Regions from separate parts of the Streptomyces sp. NPDC088747 genome, predicted to be linked through region 3. Evidence: predicted binding sites of a transcription regulator. Region 3 holds the regulator's gene; each other region holds the start of a gene.
What was found. Region 3 encodes HspR, which represses chaperone genes until heat shock. Its sites were predicted from a motif close to TTGAGNNNNNNNNNCTCAA; they were not measured.

Region 1 (9,615 bases), on a different contig from region 3:
GCGTGGTCCTGGACACCTCCGCCTCCATGGACCGCACCCTGCTGGGCAAGGCGCTCGGCGCCATCGCCTCCTACGCCGAGGCCCGCGACGTACCGGCCGCCCGTGTCGTCTTCTGCGACGCCGCCCCGCACGACGCCGGCTATCTCCCGGTGACGGAGATCGCCGGCCGCGTACGGGTGCGCGGCCGCGGCGGTACGGTCCTGCAGCCCGGCATCGACCTGCTGCACCGCTCGGACGACTTCCCGCCCGGCGCGCCCGTCCTGGTCATCACGGACGGCTGGTGCGACGTCCTGCGGGTGCGCCGCGAGCACGCCTACCTGATTCCGCAGGGCGCGCGACTGCCTTTCACGGCCCGGGGGCCGGTGTTCCGGGTGAGCTGACGCCGGGCGCGGGCTCAGTGCTGCGGCCAGAACCCGGAGCGCATCCTGCCGAAGTCGTTCATCGTCCGGACGGCGGGCGCGAAGCCGGGGCTGTGCGACGCGTCGCTGAAGGAGACCATGGTGCCCAGCGTCTCCGCGAGCGTCATGAACTTGCGCAGCGTCACCTGGTCGTCCTTGAACTCCTTGGCCGGCAGGTGGCTGTGCGCCGCCTCCAGCGCCTGGAGATGACGCAGCAGCCGGTCCCGCGCCGCCTCCCGGTCGCGGTCGTACAGGTCGTCCAGCGCGTAGAAGGTGACCTCGCTGGTCCACAGGCCGACCGCATGCACCGTCACGGTCTCCTCGGAGAGGGTGAGCGCCGCGGCCAGGTCGATCTCGTGCCGGCGGCCCTCACCGGCCACGGTGTCCACGTACTGCACGGTCGCCGTACCGAGGTCGGACAGTTCACGGCCCGGCGGCACCCTCACCTCCAGGACCACCCAGTACGTCTCCTCGAACGCCAGGTCGGGCGCGAAGATCCGGACGCCCTTCTCCTCGGTGATGATGTCGGGCAGCGCCTCGGCGCCGTAGTTCTCCCGCGCCAGCCCGGCCGCCCGCTTCGCCGCACGGTGCACCGCGGCACGCGCCCTGGGGTCGGTGATCAGGTCGTGCCCGTACAGGTGCCGGATCTCCACCCCGGGGTCGATGTCGAGGCGGAGCTGGATGTCGATGGCGGCGAGGTGGTCACGTCTGCTCAGATCGCCGAGCAGGTCGGCTCCGACCTGCTCGGGACGGGTGACGAAGGTCGAGTTGCCGCCGGAGAGCCCGGCGAGCGCGGCCAGTTCGGGCATCCGGGCGTCCGAGCCGAAACCGAAGCAGGACAGGGTGAGGTCGCCGCGCATCCTGGCCGCGATGTTCGTGCGGATCCTGATCCAGTCCAGCTCGCCGGACGTCGGGTCGCCGTCCGAGAACAGGTACAGACAGTTGACGGTGCGCCCGTTACGGGAGTTGCGGCTGATCTCGTCGATCCCGTACTGCACGCCGAGGTTGATGTCGGTGGCGCCCTGCGGGGTCAGACCGGCGACCACCGCGGAGAAGCGGTCCTCGGGCAGGTCCTTCTTGGCGACGGCGGGCAGGACGGTGCGCACGTTGTGGTCGAAGGTGATGATCCCGAGGCAGTCCTCGGGCCGCAGTTCGCGGTAGATGGTCTGCAGGGCGGACTTCACCGTGTCGAGCTTCTCGCCCGCCATCGAGCCGCTGATGTCGACGACGAACACGAAGTTGACCGGCAGCGGTTCGCCGCCGGGGGCGTCACCGGGCCGCGCCGCACCGGCCTTGAGCGTGATCTCCACGAAGTGGGTGGTCGCCTCGTCGGCCTTGAACTCGCCTGGCACGGCGGCGAGTCCATGACTCACCGCGACGGCTTCCCCGGGACCCGGCCCCGGCACCTGATCGGTACGGGCCGCCACGAAGTCGTCGAACCTGATCTGGTCCTGCCCGATGATGACGCCCTGCTCGATCAGGTCCTTCGCACCGAGGACCGAGCGGGTGCCGAAGGCGTTGTTGCGCCGGATGAAGAGACCGTCGTGGGGGAGGGGCCGGGTGGTGTCGCGGGGGCCGGGGCCGCCGGGGGGTGAGGAGGAACGGTGGCTGCGTCGGCTCGAGAGGTAGAGGGCCTCCGAGTCACCGTCGTACGAGTCACCGCTGTACGAGTCGATGGAAGCCGAGAGACGGGACAGCCGCTCCCTGAGCAGCTCGCGCGCCGGCTCGGATTCCGGTGTCCTGTCCGCGGCCAGCTCAACGCCGTAGTAGGTCGCATGCTGCTGGGTCCCTACGGTGTGTGCGAACCCTCCCGCGGCCTGGTTGCCCAGGGTCACCTGACCCCCGAGGAACCTCGGCGACAGATCAGCTTCCTCCCACCGCCCCGAGTGGATCACCCGACCCTCCCGCAGCCACCGCCACAGCAACCCGTCCGGGGTCCCGTCGTCCGGAGCGGTGATCTCGGGGTGGACGATCACGGTCGGCGTCGGGCGGTGGACCGTCCCCCCTTCGTCGAGGGCACTGATGCTCACCGTCGAGACCCGCAGCCCGTGGAGCGACGCGAAGGCCCGGCATTCCCTCTCACGCCGTTCGTACGAGGTGCGGTGGTCCGCGCCGAGCGGCACGCCCGGAGGGATCAGATCGACCAGCAGGAGTGCGGCCGGCCCCACGTACCACCGAGGCGGGGGCGGCGGTGGGGGCGTGGCGGCCGAAGCGGCGGGATCGCACAGGCGTAACTCCGAGCCGTCCCGCAGGAAGTTCCAGAGCCTGGTGCCCGGCTCGCCGTCGGGCGTGGCCGGCGCCTCACCCGGATGGACCACAAGGACGGCGTCGGGACGCGCCGCCAGCAGCGCGTCGGCCTCGGCAGCGCTCCGCGCCACCGGCTCCAGCGGCGTCAGCCCCAGCTCGGCGGCCCGCCGGCCGGCCTCGGCCGTCAGCCGGCCGAAGGCGCTGTCGTCTCCGTCGGCGATCGCGGGCGGCCCGACGTACAGGACGGCCGGACGGCCGGTGGCCACGATGATGTCGTCATTCGGCATGCGCGTTCTCCGTCGTACGGGTGGGGAGTGGGCATCGCGCCTCCAACTCGCTGCGGGTGCGCACTCCGCCGTCGAACATTCCCTCGGCCCTCAACCGGCGCAGCCAGGCGTCGAGTTCGGCGCTGAGACCGGTGTTCTCCTCGGCCAGCCGGGCGGCCCGGTCCCGCCGCGCCGGTTCGTTGGCCAGCAGCAGGAGCGTGATCTTCAGGGCGAGGCCGTGCGGATTGCGGGCGTCGAGCTTCAGCGCCTCCTCGACGTACCCGGAGGCGACGGGGAAGTTGGAGCGGGTCAGTGCGATGCGGGCCTTCCAGTACCAGAACTCCTCCGTCTCGCGGTCCGCGCCGGAGGCCTCGAGGGCGCGCTCCGCCTGGTCCGGCTCATTGAGGGCCACATGCCTGCGTACGGTGGTGAGGGACCGTTCGACCCTCGTGTCCCCGGCGCCGTTCCGACGCGGACGTGCGCGCGGGCCCGTGGCCACGCGTGCCGCGATGAACACCACGGCGAGCAGGAACAGCAGCAGCATGCCGACGAGGACGAGGAACTGCTGAATGCCCTCGCTCTCGGCGAGCGTGGCGAAGATCCCGAGGATGGCGACGCTGAAGGCGAGCACGATGACGGCGCCGAAGAAGGCGGTCGCCTGGGCCGAGGTGAGCGTCCGGAACATCCTGTTGCGGATGATGTCGCGCACGAAGTCCCGGTAGAGCAGATAGAGGACGCCGAGTGCGATGCCGCCAAATCCCGCGATTCCCCCGAGGACTTGGAAGAGTTCGACCATGCCTGGACTGTAGGGCCTCTTCGCGGCTTTCGGCAGGGAAAATCACAGGTACGGTCCGGCAGGTCGCGGCCCCATCAGGCGCGTGGAGGGCCCCAAGGTGTGATCGGATGGGACACACGGAACCCGGTAGCGGGACCACACCCGAAAGGAACCATCGTGGCAACCACGCGCTCTGCACACACCGTCTGGGAAGGCAACCTGCTCGAGGGCAGCGGCGTCGTCACCTTCGACTCCTCCGGCGCCATCGACGAGCAGCCCGTGACGTGGGCGTCGCGTTCGCAGGACGCGAACGGCAAGACAAGCCCCGAGGAACTGATCGCGGCCGCCCACTCCAGCTGCTTCTCCATGGCGTTCTCGCACGCCCTCGCGGGCGCCGGAACGCCGCCCACCAAGCTCGTCACCTCCGCCGAAGTCAACTTCCAGCCGGGCGAGGGCATCACCGGCATCCACCTCACGGTGGAGGGCACGGTGCCGGGCATCGACGCGGAGGCCTTCGCCGCCGCGGCCGAGGACGCCAAGAAGAACTGCCCGGTCAGCCAGGCGCTCAGCGGCACGACGATCACGCTGTCGGCGAAGCTGGCCTGACGGTCCGCACGTTCTGAGAGCGGTACGGCGCCGCGGTCCCCAAGGGGCCGCGGCGCCGTCATGTCCGGGCCCGCCAGGGCTCGTCGCGGGCCCGGACGGGCACATGTCCGGACTCGCGCGGAGCGTCCGCCCCATTGACAGATGCGCACTCAAGTTTTGTGCTGGAGGGCGGCAGAACCGGGCGGAAGGGGACGGACATGGCACGTGCGGTCGGGATCGATCTCGGTACGACGAACTCCGTGGTCGCTGTTCTGGAGGGCGGCGACCCCACGGTCGTGGCCAACGCGGAGGGCGCGCGCACCACACCCTCCGTGGTGGCCTTCGCCAAGAACGGCGAGGTGCTCGTCGGCGAGGTCGCCAAACGGCAGGCCGTGACGAACGTGGAGCGCACCGCGCGTTCCGCGAAGCGGCACATGGGGGACACGAGCTGGCGCTTCCCCGAGACGGGCGCCATCGACGGCACCCGGTACCGCGCGCAGGAGCTGGCCGCGCGCGTGCTCCAGAAGCTGAAACGGGACGCCGAGGCGTACCTCGGCGAGGACGTCACGGACGCCGTGATCACGGTGCCCGCCTACTTCGACGACGCGCAGCGCCAGGCCACCAAGGAGGCCGGTGAGATCGCGGGCCTCAAGGTCCTGCGGATCATCAACGAACCGACGGCCGCCGCCCTCGCGTACGGGCTCGACCGCGGGGAGGAGCAGACCGTTCTCGTCTTCGACCTGGGCGGCGGGACCTTCGACGTCTCCCTGCTGGAGATAGGAGACGGTGTCATCGAGGTCAAGGCGACCAACGGCGACACCAAACTGGGCGGCGACGACTGGGACCAGCGGGTCGTCGAGCACCTCGCCCAGCGGTTCAAGTCCGCGCACGGCGTCGACCTCGGGCACGACAAGATGGCGCTGCAACGGCTGCGCGAGGGTGCCGAGAAGGCCAAGATCGAACTGTCCAGCTCCTCCGAGACCACCGTCAACCTGCCCTACATCACCGCCACCGCCGACGGGCCGCTGCACCTGGACGAGAAACTGACGCGTGCTCAGTTCCAGGAGATCACCGCCGATCTGCTCGACCGCTGCAAGAACCCCTTCCACCAGGCGGTGAAGGACGCCGGGGTGCCGCTGTCCGTGGTCGACCGGGTCATCCTGGTCGGCGGCTCGACCCGGATGCCCGCCGTCACCGACCTGGTGCGGGAACTCACCGGCAAGGACCCGCACAAGGGCGTCAACCCGGACGAGGTCGTCGCCGTGGGCGCCGCGCTCCAGGCGGGTGTCATCCGCGGTGACGTCAAGGACGTCCTGCTGCTCGACGTCACCCCGCTGTCCCTGGGGATCGAGACCAAGGGAGGGATCATGACCAAGCTCATCGAGCGCAACACCACGATCCCGACCCGGCGTTCGGAGATCTTCACGACCGCCGTGGACAACCAGCCCTCGGTCGGCATCCAGGTCTACCAGGGCGAACGCGAGATCGCCGCGTACAACAAGAAGCTCGGCGTCTTCGACCTCACCGGGCTGCCGCCCGCGCCGCGCGGGGTGCCGCAGGTCGAGGTGGCCTTCGACATCGACGCCAACGGCATCATGCACGTCTCCGCGAAGGACCTCGCCACCGGGCGCGAGCAGAAGATGACCGTCACCGGCGGCTCCGCGCTTCCCAAGGACGACATCGACCGCATGATGCGCGAGGCCGAGCAGTACGCGGACGAGGACCGCGGCCGCCGCGAGGCCGCCGAGACCCGCAACCAGGCCGAGCAACTCGTCTACCAGACCGAGCGGTTCATGCAGGAGAACGCGGAGCGCATCCCGCCCGAGACGAAGCCGGAGGTCGAGGAGGCGGTCGTGGAGCTGAAGGCACTGCTGGAGGATCCGGCCGACACCGGCGCGCTCCGGGCCGGCGTCGAGAAACTCGCCACGGTGAGCCAGCGCATGGGGCAGGCCATGTACGCGCAGGCCCAGCAGACCCAGCAGGCACAGCAGACCCAGGAGCAACCGCCGCGGGAAGCGGCCACCGAGCAGGCCCCGAACGACGAGGAGGGCGTGGTGGACGCGGAGATCGTGGACGAGGAGAAGGAAAGGGGCGGAGAGGCGGGCAGCGGTGGAGATACGGGCGCGGACAGGGGCGGCGATACGGATGGGGGCAGGGGCGGCGAGACGGGCCGGGGCAGGGACGCGAAGGGTGGCACGGGTTGAAGCCCGGGTGCCCTGTGTCGCCCCGTGTCGCCCTGTGTTCGGCCGCACGTCATCCGCGGTCCCTAACGTGCGGGCCATGAAGAGACTTTCGATCACGGTCAGCGCCGTCGCGCTGACCGTCGGACTCGCGTCCCCCGCCGTGGCCCAGCGTCACTCCGAGGACTTCGGCCAGGCGAAGCTGACCGGCTTCGCCTCGCTCCCGGCCGAGACGTTCGTCCCGAACAGCGAGCCGTCCGGTTCGGCCATCGGCGCCGGACCGTTCAACGGCATCACCGGCCCGTTCGCGGACCAGCCGGTGCAGGGCTTCAGCGGTGCCGTGAACCGTCACGACGGCAGCTACGACGTGCTGTCCGACAACGGCTACGGCAACAAGGCCAACAGCGCCGACTTCCTGCTCCGCGTGCACCGTGTGAAGCCGGACACCAGGACCGGCGAGGTCAGGGTCCTGGGCGACTTCAACCTCAGCGACCCGTACCACAAGGTGCCGTTCGCGCTCACCCGGGCCGACCGGGTGCTGACCGGAGCGGACTTCGACGTCGAGTCCATCGTGCGGACCTCCGACGGCACGTACTGGCTGGGCGACGAGTTCGGCCCCTTCCTGCTGCACTTCTCCTCGACCGGCAAGCTCCTCGAAGCCCCGATCGCGCTCGCCGGAGTGCGGGCACCGGAGAACCCGTACCTGAACGGCGCGCAGCCCACCATCGCCGGCAGCAAGGGCTTCGAGGGCATGGTCCGTTCCGTCGACGGCCGGCACCTCTACCCGCTCCTGGAGGTCACGGTCAACGGCGACACCCCCGGCGACCTGCGTTTCAGCGAGTTCGACCTGAAGTCCCGCAAGTACACCGGGAAGCGTCTCACGTACCGCCTGGAATCTCCCTCGAACGCCATCGGGGACGCCATCGCGGTCGACCGGAACCGCTTCCTCGTCATCGAGCGCGACGGCGGCCAGGGAGCCGACGCCAAGTTCAAGCGGATCTACCTCGCGGACACCCGGGACCGCGACGGCGACGGCGCCATGGACAAGACCCTCGTGGCCGACCTGATGAACATCGCGAACTCGAAGGGCCTCGGCGGCTTCGGCGCGACGTTCACCTTCCCGTTCACGACGATCGAGGACGTGGTCCTCCTCGACGACAGGACCCTCGCCGTCCTGAACGACAACAACTTCCCGTTCTCCTCCGGCCGTACGCCCGGCAAGGCGGACAACAACGAGTTCATCACCGTCCGGCTCTCGCAGAGCCTGAAGGCGGACAAGCGCGCCCTGCGCTGACGGCGTCCCGTCCCTTCCCGGCCCGCCACCGCGGACGCGACCCGAGGCAACTCGGGTCGCGGCCCCCGTCAGCGGGGTCTCAGAAGGTCTCGCGGAACTCCCGGAGAAGCTCCTTCGTGCGCTGGGCCGACGCCGCGTGCGCCGACATGTGGTCCAGCACTTCGAGGTGCAGTGCCACCTCGATGCGCGAGTCGAGGTACAGGGCGCCGGTCACGTACTCGCTGTAGACCATGTCGGGCAGCTCCGGCTCCGCGAAGCGGAACAGCGCGAAGGACGTGTACGTCCCCGGGTGCGGGCCGTTGGTGAACTCGGCGACCTGGAGGGTGATGTGGTCGTGCTCGACCGCCTCCAGGAGCCGGTCGATCTGGTCGCGCATGACCCGGCCGTCGATGCTCACCGGACGCCGCAACGCCGTCTCGTCCATGATCACCCAGAGGTGGGGGGCCTTCTCGCCGGTGAGCAGCCCCTGCCGCTTCATCCGCAGGGCCACATGCCGCTCGATGGACTCGGGGCCCGTCTGCCCGACCGTCCCCGCCTCCAGCACGGCGCGCGCGTAGTCCTCGGTCTGCAACAGCCCCGGCACGAAGTGCGGTTCGTAGCTGCGGATCAGCTCGGCGGCGCCCTCCAGGCTGACGTGCATGCTGAACCACTCGGGCAGCACGTCGTGGAACCGCTGCCACCACCCCGGCCGGTTGGCCTCCTCGGCCAGTCCCACGAAGGCGGCCACCTCGTCGGCGGCCACGCCGTAGGTCTCCAACAGCACCTGTACGTAGGGGATTTTCAGCGAAACCTCGGCCATCTCCATGCGCCGTACGGTCGCCGGGGCCACGCGCAGCACGCGCGCGGCCTCTTCCCGCTTCAGTCCCGAGGTCTCCCGCAGTTCCTGGAGCCGTCGCCCCAGAACCACCTGTCCCACGGTGGGCGCAGCCCGCCGCTCGCTCACGCCACGCCTCCCCACGCGCCGAAGTACATGCGCAGTGTGCCATGTTCCCCGGCGGCTCTCACAGGGGCGACCGGATCACCGTCGCCCCGGCGGCCCCGCGAGCCATTACCCCGGACGTAATCGACCGCGGCCCGCCCGGCCCGTCATCGTGGCCCCACCGAAGAAAAACGATCCCTACGAAGGGCGATCCGCCATGTCCGCGACCCAGCTCTCAGCCCTGGCCCGCACGAGTGAACCACGCACCGCGCTGCGCCGGTTCCTGATGGCGGACGCGCTGGTCACCGGCGTGAACGCGGTGGCCTACCTCGCCGTCTCCGGACCGCTCGCCCGGCTGCTCGGGGTCGGGTCCGGACTGCTCCTCGTCCTCGGGGCGGTCCTCGGGGTGTACGCGGCCGGGGTGGGCGGGCTCGCGTCCCGGCGGGAGCCGCCGGCCTGGGCCGTGCGGGGTGTGATGGAGATCAACTGCGCGTGGGCGGTGCTGAGTTGTGTCGCCCTGTTCGCGTGGCTCTCGCCGAGCACCGCCGGATCGGTGTGGGTGCCGGTGCAGGCGCTCACCGTGGCGGGTCTCGCGGCACTCCAGTACGCCGCGCTGAGGTCGGTTCAGCGGAACCGGAAGTGACGCGAACTCAAGAAACCTTCGCCTGAAGGTACTTGGCCGTCGCGGGGTCCGCCGGGAGGAACGTCTCGATGGCCAGCTCGGACACCGTCACGTCCATCGGGGTGTTGAACGTCGAGACGGACGAGATGAAGGACAGGATCTGCCCCTGGTGCTCGATCCGCATCGGGAGCGCGAAGTACGGCACCCCGTCGAGGGAGCCCTCGTCGTCGGCGGGATCCGGGTCCGGGCTCACCGGAAAGGCCGCCACCTCCTCGTACAGAGCGCGCAGCGGCTCCGACCGGCGCAGCGCGATCTGGCGTTCCAGCTGG
Region 2 (9,615 bases), on a different contig from region 3:
ACTGCCCGGACGTCGACTCGGCGACCGGCTGCCCGGACGTCGGCTCGGCGACCGGCTGGCCGAACAGCGGCTCGGTGACCGGCTCGGGCTCCCCGGCCTCCCGTGCCGTCCGCTCCGCCGCCGCGATGAGGGGGTCCTCGTCGGGTGCCGCGGTCAGCGGGTCCTCGGCGGCGGCAGGCGTTGGCGCCGTGAGCGCCGAACGGCCGTAGATGACGTTGGAGTTGGCCTCGGCGTCCGCGCCGGGCAGGGTGACGGACGGGGCGCCGCCGGTGACCGGCGCGGCGGAGGGGGCCGCCGTGGAGGGGGCGGCGGCCAGCAGCGCCTTGGGCAGGACGGCGACGACCGCGGTGCCGCCCTGCTTCTGCTCGCGCAGCCGCACCCGCACGCCGTGCCGGTGGGCGAGCCGGGCCACCACGTACAGGCCGAGGCCGAGGCCCTCTCCGCTTTCCTGGTCGTAGGCGTCCTCGGGGTCGAACTCCGCGAGGCGGGAGTTGAGCTGGGTCATGCGCTCGGCGGTCATGCCGATGCCCTCGTCCTGCACGGAGAGCATCACCTCGCCGTTCTCCAGGAGCCAGCCGGAGACCTCGACGGCCATGTCGGGCGGCGAGAACGACGCGGCGTTCTCCAGGAGTTCGGCCACGAGGTGCGAGATGTCGTCCGCGGCGAACCCGGCGAGGTGCGCGTGCGGCGGCAGCGTGGCGATGCGGACCCGCTCGTAGCGCTCGATCTCGCTGACGGCGGCGCGTACGACGTCGACGAGCGGGACGGGACCCGCGTGCTGCTGGCCGTGCTCGGCGCCCGCGAGGACGAGCAGGTTCTCGCTGTGGCGCCGCATGACCGTCGCGAAGTGGTCGAGCTTGAAGAGCGTGGCGAGCCGGTCGGGGTCCTGCTCGCGCTCCTCCAGGCCCTCGATGACGCCGAGTTGGCGCTCGACCAGGCCCAGGGTGCGCAGCGCCAGGTTCACGAAGGTGCCGTGGATGCTGCCGCGCACCTGCTCCAAGTGGGTTGCCGCCGCCGCGAGTTCGGTGCGGAGCTTGTCGCGTTCGTCGGCCATCAGCTGGCGCTGGCCGATGAGGTGCTTGCGGTCGCCTTCGAGGGTGGCGGTGCGCTCAAGGACCGCGGCGGCGTGCGCGTGCAGGGCGTTGACGGAGCGGACGACCTGGGCGAACTCGTCGTTGCGGCCGGTGAACTTGACCGGCTCCTGCGTCCCCGGTTCGGCGGCGAGGCGGGCCGAGCCGAGCCGCAGGACGGCCAGCGGACGGGTCAGGCTGCGGGCCATGCCCATCGAGACGCCGACGGCGACGAGCAGCAGGGTGCCGATCACCGCGATCCGGATCTCCAGCGCGGTGACGTCGTCGTCCCGCATTGCTTCGAGGTCCTTGATGCGGCGGCTGTTGAGGGACGCTTCGGCGCCGCGCATCAGCTCGACGCGGGCGGACAGCGCCGTGTCCAGCTTCTTGGGGCTGGTGTCCAGTTCGGCGCCGGAGATCGTCGGCTGGTCGGTGAGCCCCGAGAGATACTTGTCGGCGTTGGTGACGTCGGGCCCGGTGACCGTGGAGTCGTAGGAGGTCTTGTCGGCCTTGGGCGCGTTCTCGCGGAACCCGGCGAGGGCCGCGTCCGAGCGCACGCGGGCCTGCTGGGCGGCGGCGCTGAGCGCGTCACGCTGCCTGCTGTCGGCGTCCGAGGAGACGCTGGTGGTGGTCGTGAGGCCCGTGTACGGGTCGGTGGTGGTCTGGGTGCTGCGCGGGACGCTGAGGGCCGCGAGGAGCAGTCCACGGGCGGCGGCGGACTGCTGTACGGCGGAGTCCAGCTCGGCGAGGGAGTGCGCGCCGGAGCCCGCGCGGGGCGGCATCAGCTCGGCCAGGTCCTCGGCGAGGGCGTGCAGTTCGGTGATGGCGCCGGAGTACGACTGGTGCGCCTCCAGCGCGGTGCTCGCGCCGGTGAGCGCCGCCCTGCGCAGCGAGGCGATGGCGTCGAGGTCGGTGAGGAGGGACGCGGGCGCGTCCTCGTCCGCGCGCAACTCCTCGACCTGCCGGTCGACCCGGGCCCCGCGCTGCTCCGAGGGCGCCTTGTCCTTCGGCCGGCCGGCGGCGATGTACGAGGTGACCTCGTCGCGCTCGTCGGCCAGCGAGTGCGCGAGGGTCAGCGCCTGCTGGGTGCGCTGCGCGAGCGTCACCAGGTTCTGGGAGTCGTTCAACTGACCCGAGGCGGTCAGGATGGTGGGTGCCCCGGCACCGGCGATGGCGGCCGCGACGACCGCCACGGCGACGATCAGCCGGTTGCGCACATGGGCTGTCCTGCCCCTCCCCGCCGAGTCGGCGGCGGCGCCACCGGCGCCCTCCGTGGAGGACGTCTGCTTGCCTGTGCGCCTCGGCCGCGTCTTCTGCACCGGTGCTCGCATTCCTGACTCGTGTTATCCATGGGCCCGGGTGACGGTAGGTCAACTGGGGCGTACGCCCTTCCCGAAGCCTTCGACTTCCACTCAGGCAGCGGACACCCCACCGGCTCCCGACCCTCCCAGTGCCGGTGGACAGTGGTCCCGCATCATCCGGCCCGCCACCCGAAGGAGTGAACATCGGACGGGAGTTGGCGGGCAAGTTCCTCCGGCGCGTGCGACGGGCCTGCGCGGCGGGCCGGTTGGACGTGAGCGACGGGCTTTGGCAGTATTCGCCGCCACGCTTCGCCGGAGTCGATCATTCCAACCCAAAACCGGCGTCTGAGCTGCTGGTCCGCACCCGTTCGGCGACCGATGGAAGCCTCTTGTGGGCCTTGTGAAGGGCTCGTGCAGACTGGCTTTATGCGCACTGAACTCGTCTCGGAGCCCGGCGACCCGGCCCACCCCAATGAGGACTTCGCATCGGTCGGACTTCCCGCCTCAGGACAGGGGGGCGCGCTGGTCTTACTCGACGGTGTGACACCGCCCGCGGGCGGTGACGGCTGCGTGCACTCCGTCTCATGGTTCTCCGCCCATCTCGGCGGAGCACTGACCGAACTGTCCCTTACCCGCCGGGATCTGACGCTGCCGGAGATCCTCGCCCGCGCGATTTCGCGTACGGCCGGGGCCCACGCGGGAACCTGTGACCTTTCTCACCCACGTACTCCGCAGGCAACCGTCGTCCTCGTACGCTGGTCCGCCACCGAGGTCGAGTACCTGGTCCTGTCGGATTCCGCGCTGCTGCTGGAGTCCCCCGACGGCTCGGTCCTGCCGCTCCTCGACGACCGGCTCTCCCGCGTCCCCCTCGCGACCCTCACCTCGGCCGCCCGCACCGACGCGACCCTGCGCAACAAGGAGGGCGGCTTCTTCACCGCCGCCGCGGATCCCTGGGTGGCGACGCGCGCGGTGACGGGCTCGGCGCCCCGGTCCGCCGTCCGCGCGCTGGCCGCCCTGACGGACGGCGCCACCCGGTGGGTGGAGACGTTCGGGGAGGGCGACTGGGCGGACCTGTTCGCCCTCGTACGGAAGGAAGGGGCCCAGGCCGTGGTGGACCGCGTACGGGCGCTGGAGACGGCGGACGCGGAGCAGCGGGTGCGGCTGGGGCGCAGCAAGACCCACGACGACGCGACGGCGGTGTTCGTGGAGTGGTGAGCCACGACCACGCCACCGGAGGGGCGCCGCCCGACTGATCGCTTGCCGGGCCCCGTCCCGCTACTTGTCCTACTTCTCCAGGCCCGTGTTCAGCTGGTGCAGCAGCCGGGCCAGTTCCGCGACCTCGCGTGGGTCCCAGCCCTTGAGCTGTCGCACGTACCGGGCCCGCCGTGCCTCGCGGACCGTGCTGAAGCGGGAGCGGCCGACCTCAGTGAGGTGGACGAGCCAGGCCCGGCCGTCGGCGGGGTCGGGTTCGCGGGCGACGAGGCCGAGGTCCTCCAGGGCGCGGAGCTGCCGGGACATGGTGGCCTTGCCGATGCCGATGTAGGCGGCCAGCTCCGTGGCACGCTGGCGGCCGCACTCCTCCAGGCGGACGAGGAGCCCGTACGCGGACGACTCCAGGTCGGGATGGACCTCGCGGGCCATCTCACCGGAGGAAGCTCGGGCGCGCCGCAGGAACACGGTCAACTCGCGTTCCAGCGCCGGGAATTCCTGGTCCACACCACTTCGGGACGCTGTGGGTTCGGCGCGATGTCCGTCGCCGTTTCCGTTCTCGTGCACGTCAGCACCCCTGCCTCGGTTTCCGGATCCTGAAAGTTACTGCCAAAAATCGCCATCGCCGCAGCTCCGCCAGTATTTCTCAGGCGTAGACCAACGGCAGCGTCCGGCCCCTCTTCCCACGCCGTCTTCCGCGTGCGTAGCTTCGGTGCCAGGCACATCAGTGGCATGGCCACGCCACCGGCGAGTCGACGAGGACCCGCCCTCTCAGAGGTGGACTGTGCCGCCCGCGTTCCCCCCACCGAGCACCACCGTGCACCACCGATCTCCTCGGAGGCACGACATGCCCGCGCACGGACACAGATCCGGCACCACCCCAGGCCCGAACCTCCCGAAGCGTCTCTCCGCCCTCGGGATCCTGCTCGCCGCCTTCTCCCTCCTTCTCACCCTGCCGGCCCCCGCCGCCGACATCCCCGCCCGCGGCTCCGCCCACCTGGGCATGGGCGTCGTCGCCCACGACGGCCGGGGCGGCACCCCCGCCACCGGTGACGCCACCCAGACCGAAGGCGTGGACGTCAGCAGCCACCAGGGCAACGTCGGCTGGTCGACCCTGTGGGGCAGCGGGGTCAAATGGGCGTACGCCAAGGCGACGGAAGGGACGTACTACACGAACCCCTACTTCGCCCAGCAGTACAACGGCTCGTACAACGTCGGCATGATCCGCGGCGCCTACCACTTCGCGACCCCCGACACCACGACCGGTGCCGCACAGGCCAACTACTTCGTCGACAACGGCGGCGGCTGGTCCAGGGACGGCAGGACGCTGCCCGGTGTGCTCGACATCGAGTGGAACCCGTACGGCGCCTCCTGCTACGGCAAGACGCAGAGCGCCATGATCAGTTGGATCAGCAGCTTCCTCACCCAGTACAGGGCGCGCACCGGGCGGGACGCCGTGATCTACACGGCGACGAGCTGGTGGACGGAGTGCACCGGCAACTACGCCGGCTTCGCCTCCGCCAGCCCGCTGTGGATCGCCCGCTACGCCACCACCGTGGGCACGCTGCCGGCGGGCTGGGGTTTCCACACGATGTGGCAGTACACGTCGTCCGGCCCGACGGTGGGCGACCACGACAAGTTCAACGGCGCCCTGGACCGTGTCGTGGCACTGGCCAACGGCTGACGGCCGGCGACGAACGGTGCCCCCGCGACCCACAGCACCGGTAGACATGGGAAGGCCCGGATCCCTCGCGGGGTCCGGGCCTTCCTCAACCGGTGGCGTCCGTCACGCCGCCACCGGAACCTCCGCGGTGGCGCCGTTCGTCGCCGGCGCGAGCGCCAGCTCCAGCACCTGACGGACATCCGTCACCGCGTGGACGTCGAGCTTGTCCAGGACCTCGGCCGGGACGTCGTCCAGGTCGGCCTCGTTGCGCTTCGGGATGATCACCGTCGTGACCCCGGCCCGGTGCGCGGCGAGCAGCTTCTGCTTGACGCCGCCGATGGGCAGCACCCGGCCGGTGAGCGAGACCTCACCGGTCATCGCCACGTCGGTGCGGACCAGCCGGCCGCTGAGCAGCGAGGCGAGAGCGGTCGTCATGGTGACGCCCGCACTCGGACCGTCCTTGGGGACGGCACCCGCCGGGAAGTGGATGTGCACGCCCCGGTCCTTGAGGTCGCCGACCGGCAGTTCCAGCTCCGCTCCGTGCGACCGCAGGAAGCTCAGCGCGATCTGCGCCGACTCCTTCATCACGTCACCGAGCTGACCGGTGAGGGTCAGACCGGCGGCGCCCGTCTCGGGGTCGGCGAGCGACGCCTCCACGAAGAGGACGTCTCCGCCCGCTCCCGTGACGGCGAGACCGGTGGCGACACCGGGCACCGCGGTGCGGCGCTCCGCCGGGTCCTGGGCGGACTCGGGCACGTGGTGCGGCCGGCCGATGAGCCCGCGCAGGTCGTCCTCGGTCACCGTGAACGGCAGCTTGCGCTCGCCGAGTTCGTGCTGAGCGGCGACCTTGCGGAGCAGCCGCGCGATGCCGCGCTCCAGGTTCCGTACGCCCGCCTCCCGGGTGTACTCCCCCGCGAGCCTGCGCAGCGCGCTCTCGTCGAGGGTGACCTCGTCCTTCTCGAGACCGGCCCGCTCCAGCTGGCGCGGCAGCAGGTGGTCCCGTGCGATGACGACCTTCTCGTCCTCGGTGTAGCCGTCGAGGCGGACCAGCTCCATACGGTCGAGCAGGGCCTCCGGGATGGCTTCCAGGACGTTGGCGGTCGCCAGGAAGACGACGTCGCTGAGGTCGAGTTCGACCTCCAGATAGTGGTCGCGGAAGGTGTGGTTCTGGGCGGGGTCGAGCACCTCCAGGAGGGCTGCGGCGGGGTCGCCGCGGTAGTCGGAGCCGACCTTGTCGATCTCGTCCAGGAGCACGACCGGGTTCATCGACCCGGCCTCCTTGATGGCGCGCACGATCCGGCCGGGCAGCGCGCCGACGTAAGTACGCCGGTGTCCGCGGATCTCGGCCTCGTCGCGTACGCCGCCCAGGGCGACGCGGACGAACTTGCGGCCCATGGCGTGCGCGACGGACTCACCGAGCGAGGTCTTGCCGACGCCGGGAGGACCGACAAGCGCGAGCACGGCACCGCCGCGACGCCCGCCGACCACGCCGAGCCCGCGCTCGGAACGCCGCTTGCGCACCGCGAGGTACTCGGTGATCCGCTCCTTCACGTCGTCGAGGCCCGCGTGCTCGGCGTCCAGGACGGTCTTGGCGCCCTGGATGTCGTACGCGTCCTCGGTGCGCTCGTTCCAGGGCAGTTCGAGGACGGTGTCGAGCCAGGTGCGGATCCACGAGCCCTCGGGCGACTGGTCGCTCGCGCGCTCCAGCTTCTCGACCTCCTTGAGGGCGGCCTCGCGGACGTTCTCGGGAAGATCGGCGGCCTCCACGCGGGAGCGGTAGTCGTCGCTCTCGTCCTCCCCGCCCTCTCCGTTCAGGTCACGGAGCTCCTTGCGCACGGCGTCGAGCTGGCGGCGCAGCAGGAACTCGCGCTGCTGCTTGTCGACGCCTTCCTGTACGTCCTTGGCGATGGACTCGGCGACGTCCTGCTCGGCGAGGTGCTCACGGAGCTGTTCGGTGGCCAGCTTCAGACGGGCGACGGGGTCGGCCGTCTCCAGCAGCTCCACCTTCTGCTCGGTGGAGAGGAAGGGTGAGTATCCGGAGTTGTCGGCGAGGGCGGACACGTCGTCGATCGCGGTGACGCGGTCCACGACCTGCCAGGCGCCGCGCTTGCGCAGCCAGCTGGTGGCCAGCGCCTTGTACTCCTTGACGAGTTCGGTGACGTGGCCGGGCAGCGGGTCGGGCACGTTCTCGTCCACGTGGGTGCCCTCGACCCAGAGAGCGGCTCCCGGACCCGTGGTCCCGGCGCCGATCTTCACGCGTCCACGGCCACGGATCAGCGCGCCGGGGTCACCGTCGGCGAGGCGGCCGACCTGCTCGACCGTGCCGAGCACACCCGTGCCCGCGTACGTCCCGTCCACCCGCGGCACCAGCAGCACCTGCGGCTTCCCCGGGGTCGTACGGGCGGCGGCCTGGGCGGCCTCCACCGCGGCGCGCACATCGGTGTCGTTCAGATCGAGCGGAACCACCATGCCCGGCAGCACGACCTCGTCGTCGAGCGGCAGCACAGGCAGGTTGAGCGGAGTAGGGGTGGAATCGGCAGCCATGATCTTCCTCTCGACAAGCAAGTTGAGCTATGCAGACTCAATGCTTGTGAGCGCTTGAGTGTTCCCCGGCGGTGTTCGCTGTCAGCGATCGGGGCGTTCGTGCAGGTGGAACGGGCGGGACGGGGTTCCGTCACGGCGGGGCTCCGACCCCCGACGCCCACCACTCCCAGCTAGGGTAAGCATCAGAAGTAACTGGAGACCATTACAAGGAGCGCTGGTGGACGAGACCGTACGGGCCTGGGTGGACGGCTGGGTGCTCTCGCGTGGGGCGGCTCCGCCGGTGTTCGAGCCGTGGGGCTGTTCCATCGACGTCGGGCAGCGCGAGCATGTGTCGCGGCACGTTCTCGGGGCGGCCAACGGGGCGGTCGAGGAGTCGGTGGTCCGGAAGGTCGCCGACGGGGTGACCGGGGCCGGAGTCTGGCTCAAAGTGTTCGCCGAGCCCTCGGTCGTCGGCCCCTGGCTCGGCGCGGGCTGGTGGATCGACCCCGAGCCCGGCTGCCTGATGTCCGTCCCGCTCACCGGCACCTCCACGGAAACCGCCCCGCCCAGCGGCTACCGCCAGCGCACCTGGTCGCACGGCGCCGTCACCCACCTGCTGCTCGCCGCACCTGACGGCTCCTGCGCCGCACGTGGCCAGATCGCGGTCACCGGCAGGACGGCGGTGATCGACCGGATCGAGACCGCGCCGGAACACCGCAGGAGAGGGCTCGGACGCCTGGTCGTGCGCACCCTGACGCACACGGCTGCCGCGCAGGGCGCCACGACCGGCGTACTCGCCGGAACGCCGGACGGAAGGGCGCTGTACGAGGCCCTCGGGTGGCGCGTGGAGGCACCGCTGACCAGCGCGAAGTTCACCGGAGGCCGGTGAACTCCAGCCACGGCGAGGGCGCCGGACGTCCGGGAATTCCGCCACCCGGCGCCGCCCGGCTGCCAAGATGGGCCGATGGCCACCTCGTACGGCACCCCCGCCTCCTCGTACGACACTCCTGCCACCTCGTACGACGCCCCCGCGGTGATCGACCGTCGCGAGGGCCCGTACGGCGAGGTCGTGTTGCGGCGGCATGGCGTGCTGCTGCAGATCATCGCCAACGGGTGCTTCTTGATGGACACCTCCGACGGGCGTTCGGAGCGGCTGCTCGTGGACGCCGCCCGTGACGCGCTGGACGGGCGGCCGGAGCCGAGTGTGCTGATCGGTGGTCTCGGCGTCGGATTCTCACTCGCGCACGCGGCCTCGGACCCGCGCTGGGGGCGCATCACCGTCGTGGAACGCGAGCCGGCGGTCATCGACTGGCACCTCGACGGGCCGCTGTCCGCCCTCTCCGACCGGGCCCGCACCGACCCGCGTACGCACATCGTCGAAGCGGATCTGCTCGCCCACGTCAATGAGATCTGCGACACATACGACGCCCTGTGCCTGGACATCGACAACGGGCCCGGCTGGACGGTCACCGAGGGCAACGAAAGCCTCTACTCGAAGCCCGGACTGGCAAGCTGCGCACGGGCGTTGAGGCCCGGCGGGGTACTCGCGGTGTGGTCCGCCCAGCCCTCTCCGGAATTTGAAGGAACCCTACGGAATGCCGGGTTCACGGGGGTGCGTACCGAAGAGATCCCCGTTGCCCGGGGCGTTCCCGACGTCGTCCATCTCGCGGTAAGACCTGGATAGCCGAGGCGTGGTTACTGCCCGTACTCTGCTTCCCTGACGCAGATCATTCAAGCGTCAAGCGCAGTCATGGGATCACCCCACGGATTCCGGAAAGCACACCTCAGGGGCGGGCGATGGAGCAGACACACACCTCCCAGAACGGCGCGGCGGCGACGCCCGGCGCTC
Region 3 (9,615 bases):
TGTGGACGGCCCCGTTCCGCCGCCCCGGACGTCTCGACGTTGGCTGAAAACACCCACCCGAACATCCGTACAACCAAGTGCCGTCCTCGTGAGTCCTGATCGTCAACGGCCTCGCCTGCCGTTGACGATCGGACGTTCAGAACGTGAAGGACGGAATGAACCCAGCCAGACGTACGACCGCGGCGGCGGCCACCGCCGTCGTGCTCGCCACCGCCGGCGGCCTGCTCTCCGCGGCCGCCGCTCCGGCCTCCGCCGCGACCACCTGCGCCTCACCGGTCTACAAGCGGCAGTTCTTCGCGAACACCGCGTTCTCCGGGACGCCCAAGAAAACGGACTGCGACGCGGCCGTCGACCAGAGCTGGAGCGGGGCCCCCGTCACCGGACTGCCGAAGGACAACTTCGGCGTCCGCTGGTCCGTCACGCGGAACTTCGGGTCCGGTGGGCCCTTCACCGTCGCCGCCTACGGCACGGACGGGATCCGTGTCTACCTCGACGGCAGCCGCAAGATCGACCTCTGGTCCAACACGACGGGTTCGCGCACGAAGAGCCTGAACCTCACGATCCCCAAGGGCACGCACACCCTGCGGGTCGACTACGTCAACTGGACCGGCTCCGCCAGGGTCAGGCTCACGTACGCGCCGCGGACCACGGCCGGCGTCGACAAGGTCAAGCCGCTCACCCCCGGCGGCATCAGGACGACGTACGACAAGGCCACCGGCAAGGCGAAGCTCACCTGGTCCAAGAGCCCGGAGATGGACGTCGCCGGTTACCGCGTCTACCGCCGCGAGCGGGGCAGTTCGTTCGGGACCAGGCCGCTGGCGACGACCACCGCCACCTCGTACACCGACAGCACGCTCCCCATGGCGGGCGCGATGTTCCTCTACGAGGTGCGCGCCTACGACAGGTCGGGCAACGAGTCCGCCGGAACCACCGACCAGCCGGTCACCACGGTGGACAAGGTGGCACCGGTCGTCACCGACCTGGCCGTCCTCGGGAACTCCTCGCTGGACGGCGTGAGCCTGTGGTGGATGTCCACCGAAGGGGCGCTGGACTACGAGCTGCTGAGGTCCCCGGCGCGGAGCGGCCCGTTCACGGTGGTCGCGAAGAACCTGAGCAACTCCGCGACCGACGAGACCGCCCCGTACGGGGAGACCTCCTACTACAAGGTCGCGGCCACCGACGCGGCGGGCAACACCGGTTACTCCTCGGTGGTGTCCAACGCCCGGCCGCTCGCCGTGCCCTACTTCCTCGGCGGAACGAACCGGCCCGAGGACGGCGGCGGCGTCGACCTGTCCTGGTGGGTGTCGCCGTACTCGCCGAAGGAGTTCCGGGTGCACCGCGAGGAGCGGCGCTTCGACGACGCGACGGGCACGTTCGACGTCGTCGACTCCCGGGTGGTGCCCTGCGCCCCGAAGCTCACCGACACCGCCTACGGCACCCGGTACGCCTACGCCTGCACGGACACCACGGTCGTGCCGAGCCCGCACGACGGGTTCTACGTGTACTGGGTGACCAGCGTCGACGCCCTCGGGCGCGAGTCGGAGCCGTCCGGCGTCCACCGGTTCTCCTACGGCGACTCGACCGCCCCGCCGGCCCTCACCGGGTTCACCGCCACCGCGACCGAGTACGGCACGGTGCTGGACTGGGAGGACAGCCCGGTGGCCGACCTGGACCACTACGACGTCTTCCGGCTCAGCACGGTGGACGACGGCACCGGGACCACGTACGTGGGCCGCGCCGAGCCGGGTGACAGCCGGATCGTCGACTCGGCGAACCTCCAGGACGGCGAGCACCACACGTACTTCGTGGACGCGGTGGACACCTCGGGCAACTCCGTCAACATGTCGGTGGGCGACCCCTACGAGGTGGCGCACACCACCGTCACCGAGTACGACCTGCGGCCGATCGTGGAGACCCCGGCGGACTGGCTGGTCGGCCTGGACGCCAGGGCGGCGGACGACGCGTCGGCCATCGACCTCAGCTGGCGGCTGTCCCCGTCGTACCACGGCGACGACATCACCGGGTACCGCGTGTACCGGTGGAACCCGGCGACCGCCGCCTACGAGCCGCTGACCGCGGAGCCGGTCACCGGACTCACCTACACCGACACCACGGCCGCCGCCGGCACCACCCACTTCTACTGGGTGACCGCGCTGCACGCCGACGGCACCGAGTCCGCCCCCGGCGACGCCTGGGCGGCCCTGGCCCCGCGGCCGTCGTAGGACCGACAGCGAAGAGGCCCGCACACCGACGGATCGCCGGTGTGCGGGCCCCTTCGCGCGATTCCGTTACTCAGGCGGTCGCTTAGGCCGCCACACCACCAGCGCGCTCGTCTGCTGGACCTCCTGGTAGGGGACCAGGTCGCGGCGGTAGGAGGCGTGGACGGCCGCCTCGCGCTGCTGCATCGCGGCCGCGGCGCCGTCGACCGCCGACTGGAGTTCGGCGACGCGCTGCTGGAGCGCGGCGACCTGGTTCTCCAGCTCGATGATGCGTTTGATGCCGGCGAGGTTGATGCCCTCGTCCTGCGACAACTGCTGGACGGCGCGCAGCAGTTCGATGTCACGGGCCGAGTAGCGCCGGCCCCGGCCCGCGGTGCGGTCCGGGGAGACGAGGCCGAGGCGGTCGTACTGACGCAGGGTCTGCGGGTGCAGACCGGAGAGCTGGGCCGCCACCGAGATGACGTAGACCGGCGTCTCCTCGGTCAGTTCGTACGGGTTGCGTCGACGGCCGGGTACGTCCATGGCGTCCTCATGCTCCCTTCGCGGCCTGGAACAGCTCCGCCCGCGGGTCCTCGCCCACGGTCGCCTCGCGGTACGCCTCCAGGGCGTCGCGAGCCTTGTCCGACATGTCGGTGGGGACCGTCACCTCGACGGTGACCAGCAGGTCGCCGCGGGTGCCGTCCTTGCGGACCGCGCCCTTGCCACGGGCGCGCATGGTGCGGCCGTTGGGCGTGCCCGGCGGCAGCTTCAGCGTCACCGCGGGTCCGCCCAGCGTGGGCACCTTGACCTCGCCGCCGAGGGCCGCCTCCGCGAAGGTGACGGGAACGGTGACGGTGAGGTTGTCGCCCTTGCGGCCGAAGACGGGGTGGGCGTCGACATGCACGGTGACGTACAGGTCGCCCGCCGGTCCGCCCCGCTCACCGGGGGCGCCCTTGCCGCGCAGCCGGATGCGCTGGTTGTCGCTGACGCCGGCCGGGATACGGACCTGCATCGTGCGCGACGACTTGGCACGGCCGCTGCCGCTGCACACCTCGCAGGCGGTCTCCGCGATCAGACCGCGGCCCTTGCAGTCCGGGCAGGGGTCGGTGAGCGAGAACCCGCCGCCGGAACCCCGCGCCACCTGGCCGGTGCCGACGCACGTCGGGCACACGCGGGGTGTGCCGTTCGCGTCGCCGGTGCCCGAACAGGCCTTACAGGGCGCCTGCGAGGTCATCCGCAGCGGAACCGTCGCGCCGTCCACCGCCTCGGTGAAGCTGAGCGTCACCTCGGTGTCGATGTCCTGGCCGCGCCGGGGCTGCGTACGGGTGCCGGTGGTCGCGCCGCCGCGGTTGAACAGCCCGCCGAACACGTCACCGATCCCGCCGCCGAAGCCGCCGCCCTGCGGTCCGCCGCCCTGGGCGCCGCCTCCGAAGAGGTCACCCAGGTCGAAGTTGAAGTTGCCGCCGCCCGCGCCGGGGCCCGGACGGAAGCCGCCGTTGCCGAAGAGGGCGCGGGCCTCGTCGTACTCCTTGCGCTTCTTGGGGTCCCCGAGGATGTCGTTCGCCTCGGAGATCTCCTTGAAGCGGTCCTCCGCCTTGGCGTTGCCCTTGTTGGCGTCCGGGTGGAACTCGCGGGCGAGCTTCCTGTACGCCTTCTTGATCTCGGCCTCGGTGGCGTCCTTGGGGACGCCGAGGACCTTGTAGTAGTCCTTCTCGATGAAGTCCTTGGTGCTCATCCCCGACGTCCCTCCTCTCTCGTGCGTGCGACGTCAGCCCTCGTCCGGGCCACCGCTCTCCTTGTCGTCCGCCGCCTCGTCCGCCGTGTCCTCGGACTTGGCGGCCTGCGCGCCGGGCTGGGGCTCGGCGACGGCCACCCGCGCGGGGCGGATGGTGCGCTCGCCGAAGCGATACCCCGGCTGGAGAATCGCCACGCACGTCGTCTCCGTGACGTCCGGCGCGTACGAGTGCATCAGCGCTTCGTGGATCATCGGGTCGAAGGGCTCGCCCTCCTTGCCGAAGGTCTGAAGCCCCAGCTTCGCCGCGACACTCTCCATGGACTCGCCGACCGACTTGAAGCCGCCGACCAGTTCGCCGTGGTCCCGCGCGCGGCCGATGTCGTCGAGCACGGGCAGGAGCTCGGTCAGGAGGTTCGCGATGGCGACCTCCTTGACCGCGACCCGGTCGCGCTCGACGCGGCGGCGGTAGTTCTGGTACTCGGCCTGGAGCCGCTGAAGGTCGGCGGTCCGCTCACTGAGCGCCGTGCGCACCTGGTCCAACTGTGCTGTCAGACCAGCCAGTTGGGCCTGTGCCTGTGCTGCTGATTCGTCCCCGGCCGGGGCCGCCCCCTCAGGGGCGGCCTTCGGCTCGGCGTCGTCAGGGGTGGCGCCGGAAGGGACGTCAGGCTTCTCGTCGAAGCCCGGGGTCTCCTCCGTCACGCGGCACCGTCCTTGCGGTCACGGTCCTCGTCGACGATCTCCGCGTCGACCACGTCGTCGTCGGCCCTCGGCGCCTCGGCGCCGGGAGCGTCACCCGCGGCCTGAGCGGCGTTGGCGTCGGCGTACATGGCCTGGCCGAGCTTCTGCGAGACGGCGGCGACCTTCTCGGTGGCCGTGCGGATCTCGGCGGAGTCCTCGCCCTTGAGCGCGGCCTTCAGCTCCTCGACGGACGCCTCGACCTCGGTCTTGACGTCACCGGGGACCTTGTCCTCGTTGTCCTTGAGGAACTTCTCCGTCTGGTAGACGAGCTGCTCGCCCTGGTTGCGGGTCTCGGCGGCCTCGCGGCGGGCGTGGTCCTCCTCCGCGTACTTCTCGGCCTCTTCGCGCATCCGGTTGACCTCGTCCTTCGGCAGCGAGGAGCCACCGGTGACGGTCATCTTCTGCTCCTTGCCCGTGCCGAGGTCCTTGGCCGTGACGTGCATGATGCCGTTGGCGTCGATGTCGAAGGCGACCTCGATCTGCGGCACACCGCGCGGGGCCGGCGGCAGACCGGTCAGCTCGAACATCCCGAGCTTCTTGTTGTACGCCGCGATCTCGCGCTCGCCCTGGTAGACCTGGATCTGCACGGAGGGCTGGTTGTCCTCGGCCGTCGTGAAGATCTCGGACCGCTTGGTCGGGATCGTGGTGTTGCGCTCGATGAGCTTGGTCATGATCCCTCCCTTGGTCTCGATACCGAGGGACAGCGGGGTGACGTCGAGGAGCAGGACGTCCTTGACCTCGCCCTTGAGGACACCGGCCTGGAGGGCGGCGCCGATGGCGACGACCTCGTCCGGGTTCACGCCCTTGTTGGCCTCGTTGCCACCGGTCAGCTCCTTGACGAGCTCGGCGACGGCGGGCATACGGGTGGAGCCACCGACGAGAACGACGTGGTCGATCTCGGAGAGGTTGATCCCGGCGTCCTTGATGACGTTGTGGAACGGCGTCTTGCAGCGCTCCAGAAGGTCCGCGGTGAGCTGCTGGAACTGGGCGCGCGTGAGCTTCTCGTCCAGGTGCAGCGGGCCCTCGGCGGAAGCCGTGATGTAGGGCAGGTTGATCGAGGTCTCGGTGGACGAGGACAGCTCGATCTTGGCCTTCTCAGCGGCCTCGCGGAGGCGCTGGAGGGCCATCTTGTCCTTGGCGAGGTCCACGCCGTGACCGGCGCGGAACTGCTGGACCAGGTAGTCCATGACCCGCTGGTCCCAGTCGTCGCCACCGAGGTGGTTGTCGCCGTTGGTCGCCTTCACCTCGACGACGCCGTCGCCGATCTCCAGGAGGGACACGTCGAAGGTGCCGCCACCGAGGTCGAAGACGAGGATGGTCTGGTCGTCCTTGTCGAGGCCGTACGCCAGGGCGGCGGCCGTCGGCTCGTTGACGATACGCAGGACGTTGAGACCCGCGATCTCGCCGGCCTCCTTCGTCGCCTGGCGCTCGGAGTCGTTGAAGTACGCCGGAACGGTGATGACCGCGTCCGTGACCTTCTCGCCGAGGTAGGCCTCCGCGTCGCGCTTCAGCTTCTGCAGGATGAAGGCGCTCATCTGCTGCGGGTTGAAGTGCTTCCCGTCGAGCTCGATCTTCCAGTCCGTACCCATGTGACGCTTCACGGACCTGATCGTCCGGTCCACGTTCGTGACCGCCTGGCGCTTGGCGACCTCGCCGACGAGCACCTCACCGTTCTTCGCGAAGGCGACGACGGACGGCGTGGTCCTGGCACCCTCGGCGTTGGTGATGACGGTGGGCTCGCCGCCCTCCAGAACGCTGACGACGGAGTTAGTCGTGCCCAGGTCGATGCCGACCGCACGTGCCATTTCAATTCCTCCAGCAATGACTTGAGTGGAACGGACTCAAGTGTGCACGACTCTCGCCACTCGGTCAACAGAGCTGAGTCGAGGAGGCTCAACTCTTATCTCTTTCTTACACGCACCTTGCGTCTGACCTGGGAACATTCGGCTCGCCGGACGCGTGCGCACGAGCATTACGAGCCGCTGGAGGCCGGGGAGGGACGGCGCCCCTGGAGGCCGGGAGCGGTCTGGCGGGGCGCCGGACGGCCGGGGCGCCGGGAGAGGCGGAGCCCTTGGAAGCCGGGAACGCGCGGACCCGCCGGGCCACCGGGGCCCGGGGAGGCGCCGAGCCCTTGGGCGCGGGGGACGGCTGCGAGCGGCCGACCCGGGCACCGGGGCCCACCCGCCCCACGAGCACCACCAACGCGACCGCCCCGGCCACCCACCACGCGGCGCCGGCGTCCAGCCGGCCCAGGTCGATGAGCAGCCCCACCGACACACCGGCGCAGGCGGCGGCGCCGATCACCACCGTGATCCCGCGCCGGGTCAGCCCGATCCGACGGAGCCGGTGGGCCAGGTGCCCGCCCGGCCGCCCGGCCGTCAGCGCGAGATCGGCCAGCCCGACGGCGGTCAGCGAGAACAGCGCGGCGCCCTCGGATCCCGTCTCCCGCCCGCCGTGCACGAGCACCGCCGCCGAGGCGAGCACGAACCCGGCGAACAGCGCCCCGCACCGTCCCGGCACGATCCGGGCCGGGGGCCGGCCCTGCATCAGGAACCCGGCGAGCGCCGCCGCCAGCACGCTCATCAGCACCGCCGTACCGTCCATGACCTCCATCGCCGCGCACCCGCTCAGGGCGAAGGCGGTGACGACGCCGACGGTCCCGAGCACCCCGTCGGCGTGGTCGAGCGAGACGAAGGCGAACGTGCCGACGACGGTCAGGGCGACGCCCGCCATCCCGCCGAGCACCCCGAGTTCGCCGTACGGCATGACCAGCGCGGCGGCGATTCCCACCCCGGCCACCTGGACCGGGGGCGGCACCACCCGCAGGTCGGCGACCAGCCCGAGCAGCGCGACCGCGACGCCGGCCACCAGCAGCCGGCCGGCCTGGGACCCCAGCGGCGCGACCGCCGTCCACTGCCCGGCCCCGGCCACGAGAGCCGTTCCCCCGGCTACCGCCACGCCGCCCAGCAGGGGGACCGCGCGCGGCTTTCGCCGCTCGACCACCCCCAGGCGCAGGGCGACCATCCGCAGCAGGGCGGCGAGCACGGCGGTGAGGAGCAGGGCGGCGATGGCGGCAACGATTCCGTACAACACCTCGCCAATTTAGGCGTAAATGTCACAATACTGTGCGAATAACACGATCGGGTTTACGTGTCCGCGTACAGCCGATACGTGGGGCACCACACTCAGGCAACCCTCAGCGACGCAGATCACCGCCCCTCTGACTACAGTGCGGCGCAAGAAGTGGGTAGTCTCGGACGGCAGCTAAGTTACCGCTTAGTAATCTGTTCCAAGCAACACCAGACCCAGGAACCAACCTCGCAGGCCCGAGGAGCCCCCAAATGCAACTCGCCGCGATCATTGTGTCGCTGGTCATCAGCGCGGTCGGCGTGGCGCTGTTCAGCAGAGCCATCGCGCAGATCTACCGGTTCGTACGGCTCGGCCAGGACGTCCCCGTGGACACCCGGACCGACGACTGGACCGCGCGCACCGTCACGGTGGTCAGGGAGTTCCTCGGCCACACCCGGATGAACCGCTGGGGCGTCGTCGGCGTCGCGCACTGGTTCGTCGCCATCGGCTTCTTCTCGCTGATCGCGACCCTGGTGAACGCCTTCGGCCAGCTCTTCCAGGCCGACTGGGTGCTGCCGATCGTCGGCCACTGGCTGCCGTACGAGGTCTTCGTCGAGTTCATCGGCCTGATGACGGTCCTCGGCATCCTCACGCTGATCGTCATCCGCCAGCTCTCCACGTCCGACAAGCCGGGCCGCAAGTCCCGCTTCGCCGGATCGAACACGGGCCAGGCCTACTTCGTAGAGTCCGTCATCCTGATCATCGGGCTCGCGATCATGACGCTGCGCGGCCTGGAGGGCGCCCTCGTGGGCGTGCACGGCTACGAGGCCGCGTACTTCGCCTCGTACCCGGTCGTCGCCGCCTTCCGCGGCACCGACGTCGGCACCCTGCAGAACCTGATCTACCTCACCGCGATGATCAAGATCAGCACCTCGTTCATCTGGATGATCGTGGTGTCGCTGAAGACGGACATGGGGGTGGCCTGGCACCGTTTCCTGGCGTTCCCCAACATCTGGTTCAAGCGGAACGCCCGCGGTGCGGTCGCGCTGGGCGCGCTGCTCCCGATGACCTCCGCGGGCAGGGCGATCGACTTCACCGACCCCGGTGAGGACGACGTGTTCGGTGTCTCCCAGGTCGAGCAGTTCTCCTGGAAGGGCCTGCTGGACTTCTCCACCTGCACGGAGTGCGGGCGCTGCCAGTCGCAGTGCCCGGCGTGGAACACCGGCAAGCCGCTCTCCCCCAAGCTGCTCATCATGTCGCTGCGCGACCACGCCCACGCCAAGGCCCCCTACCTCCTGGCCGGCGGCGGCAAGAACGCCGAGGGCGAGGAGAAAGCCACCCCCGAACAGCTGGCCGACGTGCCGGCAGCGGCCCTGGCGGAGGCGGAGCGGCCGCTGATCGGGACGCTGGAGGAGAACGGGGTCATCGACCCCGACGTCCTGTGGTCGTGCACCACCTGCGGGGCCTGCGTGGAGCAGTGCCCGGTCGACATCGAGCACATCGACCACATCGTCGACATGCGCCGCTACCAGGTGATGATCGAGAGCGCGTTCCCCTCCGAGGCCGGGACGATGCTCAAGAACCTGGAGAAGAAGGGCAACCCCTGGGGCCTGGCCAAGAAGCAGCGCCTGGAGTGGACCCGGGAGGTCGACTTCGAGATCCCCGTCGTCGGACGGGATCTGGAGGACCTCTCCGAGGTCGACTACCTGTACTGGGTGGGCTGCGCGGGCGCCCTGGAGGACCGGGCGAAGAAGACCACCAAGGCCTTCGCCGAACTCCTCCACATGGCGGGCGTGAAGTTCGCCATCATGGGCGGCGACGAGAAGTGCACCGGTGACTCCGCCCGCCGCCTGGGCAACGAGCCCCTGTTCCAGG

Region 1: dnaK (molecular chaperone DnaK) is a predicted target of HspR. The motif match lies at 4,427-4,445, and genes of this name have one in related genera.
Region 2: lon (endopeptidase La) is a predicted target of HspR. The motif match lies at 7,810-7,828, and genes of this name have one in related genera.

What each region holds. Positions count from the first base shown of each region.
Region 1 is NZ_JBIVKZ010000010.1:328,150-337,764, forward strand. It holds gene ACIP79_RS24595 (hypothetical protein) at 1-380, shown strand, start outside; gene ACIP79_RS24600 (VWA domain-containing protein) at 395-2,932, opposite strand; gene ACIP79_RS24605 (hypothetical protein) at 2,922-3,707, opposite strand; gene ACIP79_RS24610 (OsmC family peroxiredoxin) at 3,864-4,292, shown strand; gene dnaK (molecular chaperone DnaK) at 4,490-6,475, shown strand; gene ACIP79_RS24620 (esterase-like activity of phytase family protein) at 6,552-7,745, shown strand; gene ACIP79_RS24625 (helix-turn-helix domain-containing protein) at 7,825-8,688, opposite strand; gene ACIP79_RS24630 (hypothetical protein) at 8,882-9,307, shown strand; gene ACIP79_RS24635 (helix-turn-helix domain-containing protein) at 9,315-9,615, opposite strand, start outside.
Region 2 is NZ_JBIVKZ010000003.1:144,207-153,821, forward strand. It holds gene ACIP79_RS09015 (nitrate- and nitrite sensing domain-containing protein) at 1-2,389, opposite strand, end outside; gene ACIP79_RS09020 (hypothetical protein) at 2,798-3,586, shown strand; gene ACIP79_RS09025 (MarR family winged helix-turn-helix transcriptional regulator) at 3,656-4,147, opposite strand; gene ACIP79_RS09030 (lysozyme) at 4,428-5,264, shown strand; gene lon (endopeptidase La) at 5,367-7,787, opposite strand; gene ACIP79_RS09040 (GNAT family N-acetyltransferase) at 8,005-8,655, shown strand; gene ACIP79_RS09045 (spermidine synthase) at 8,731-9,450, shown strand; gene ACIP79_RS09050 (response regulator transcription factor) at 9,564-9,615, shown strand, end outside.
Region 3 is NZ_JBIVKZ010000002.1:280,742-290,356, forward strand. It holds gene ACIP79_RS05710 (PA14 domain-containing protein) at 156-2,222, shown strand; gene ACIP79_RS05715 (heat shock protein transcriptional repressor HspR) at 2,289-2,741, opposite strand; gene dnaJ (molecular chaperone DnaJ) at 2,749-3,933, opposite strand; gene grpE (nucleotide exchange factor GrpE) at 3,967-4,632, opposite strand; gene dnaK (molecular chaperone DnaK) at 4,629-6,476, opposite strand; gene ACIP79_RS05735 (undecaprenyl/decaprenyl-phosphate alpha-N-acetylglucosaminyl 1-phosphate transferase) at 6,583-7,764, opposite strand; gene ACIP79_RS05740 ((Fe-S)-binding protein) at 8,013-9,615, shown strand, end outside.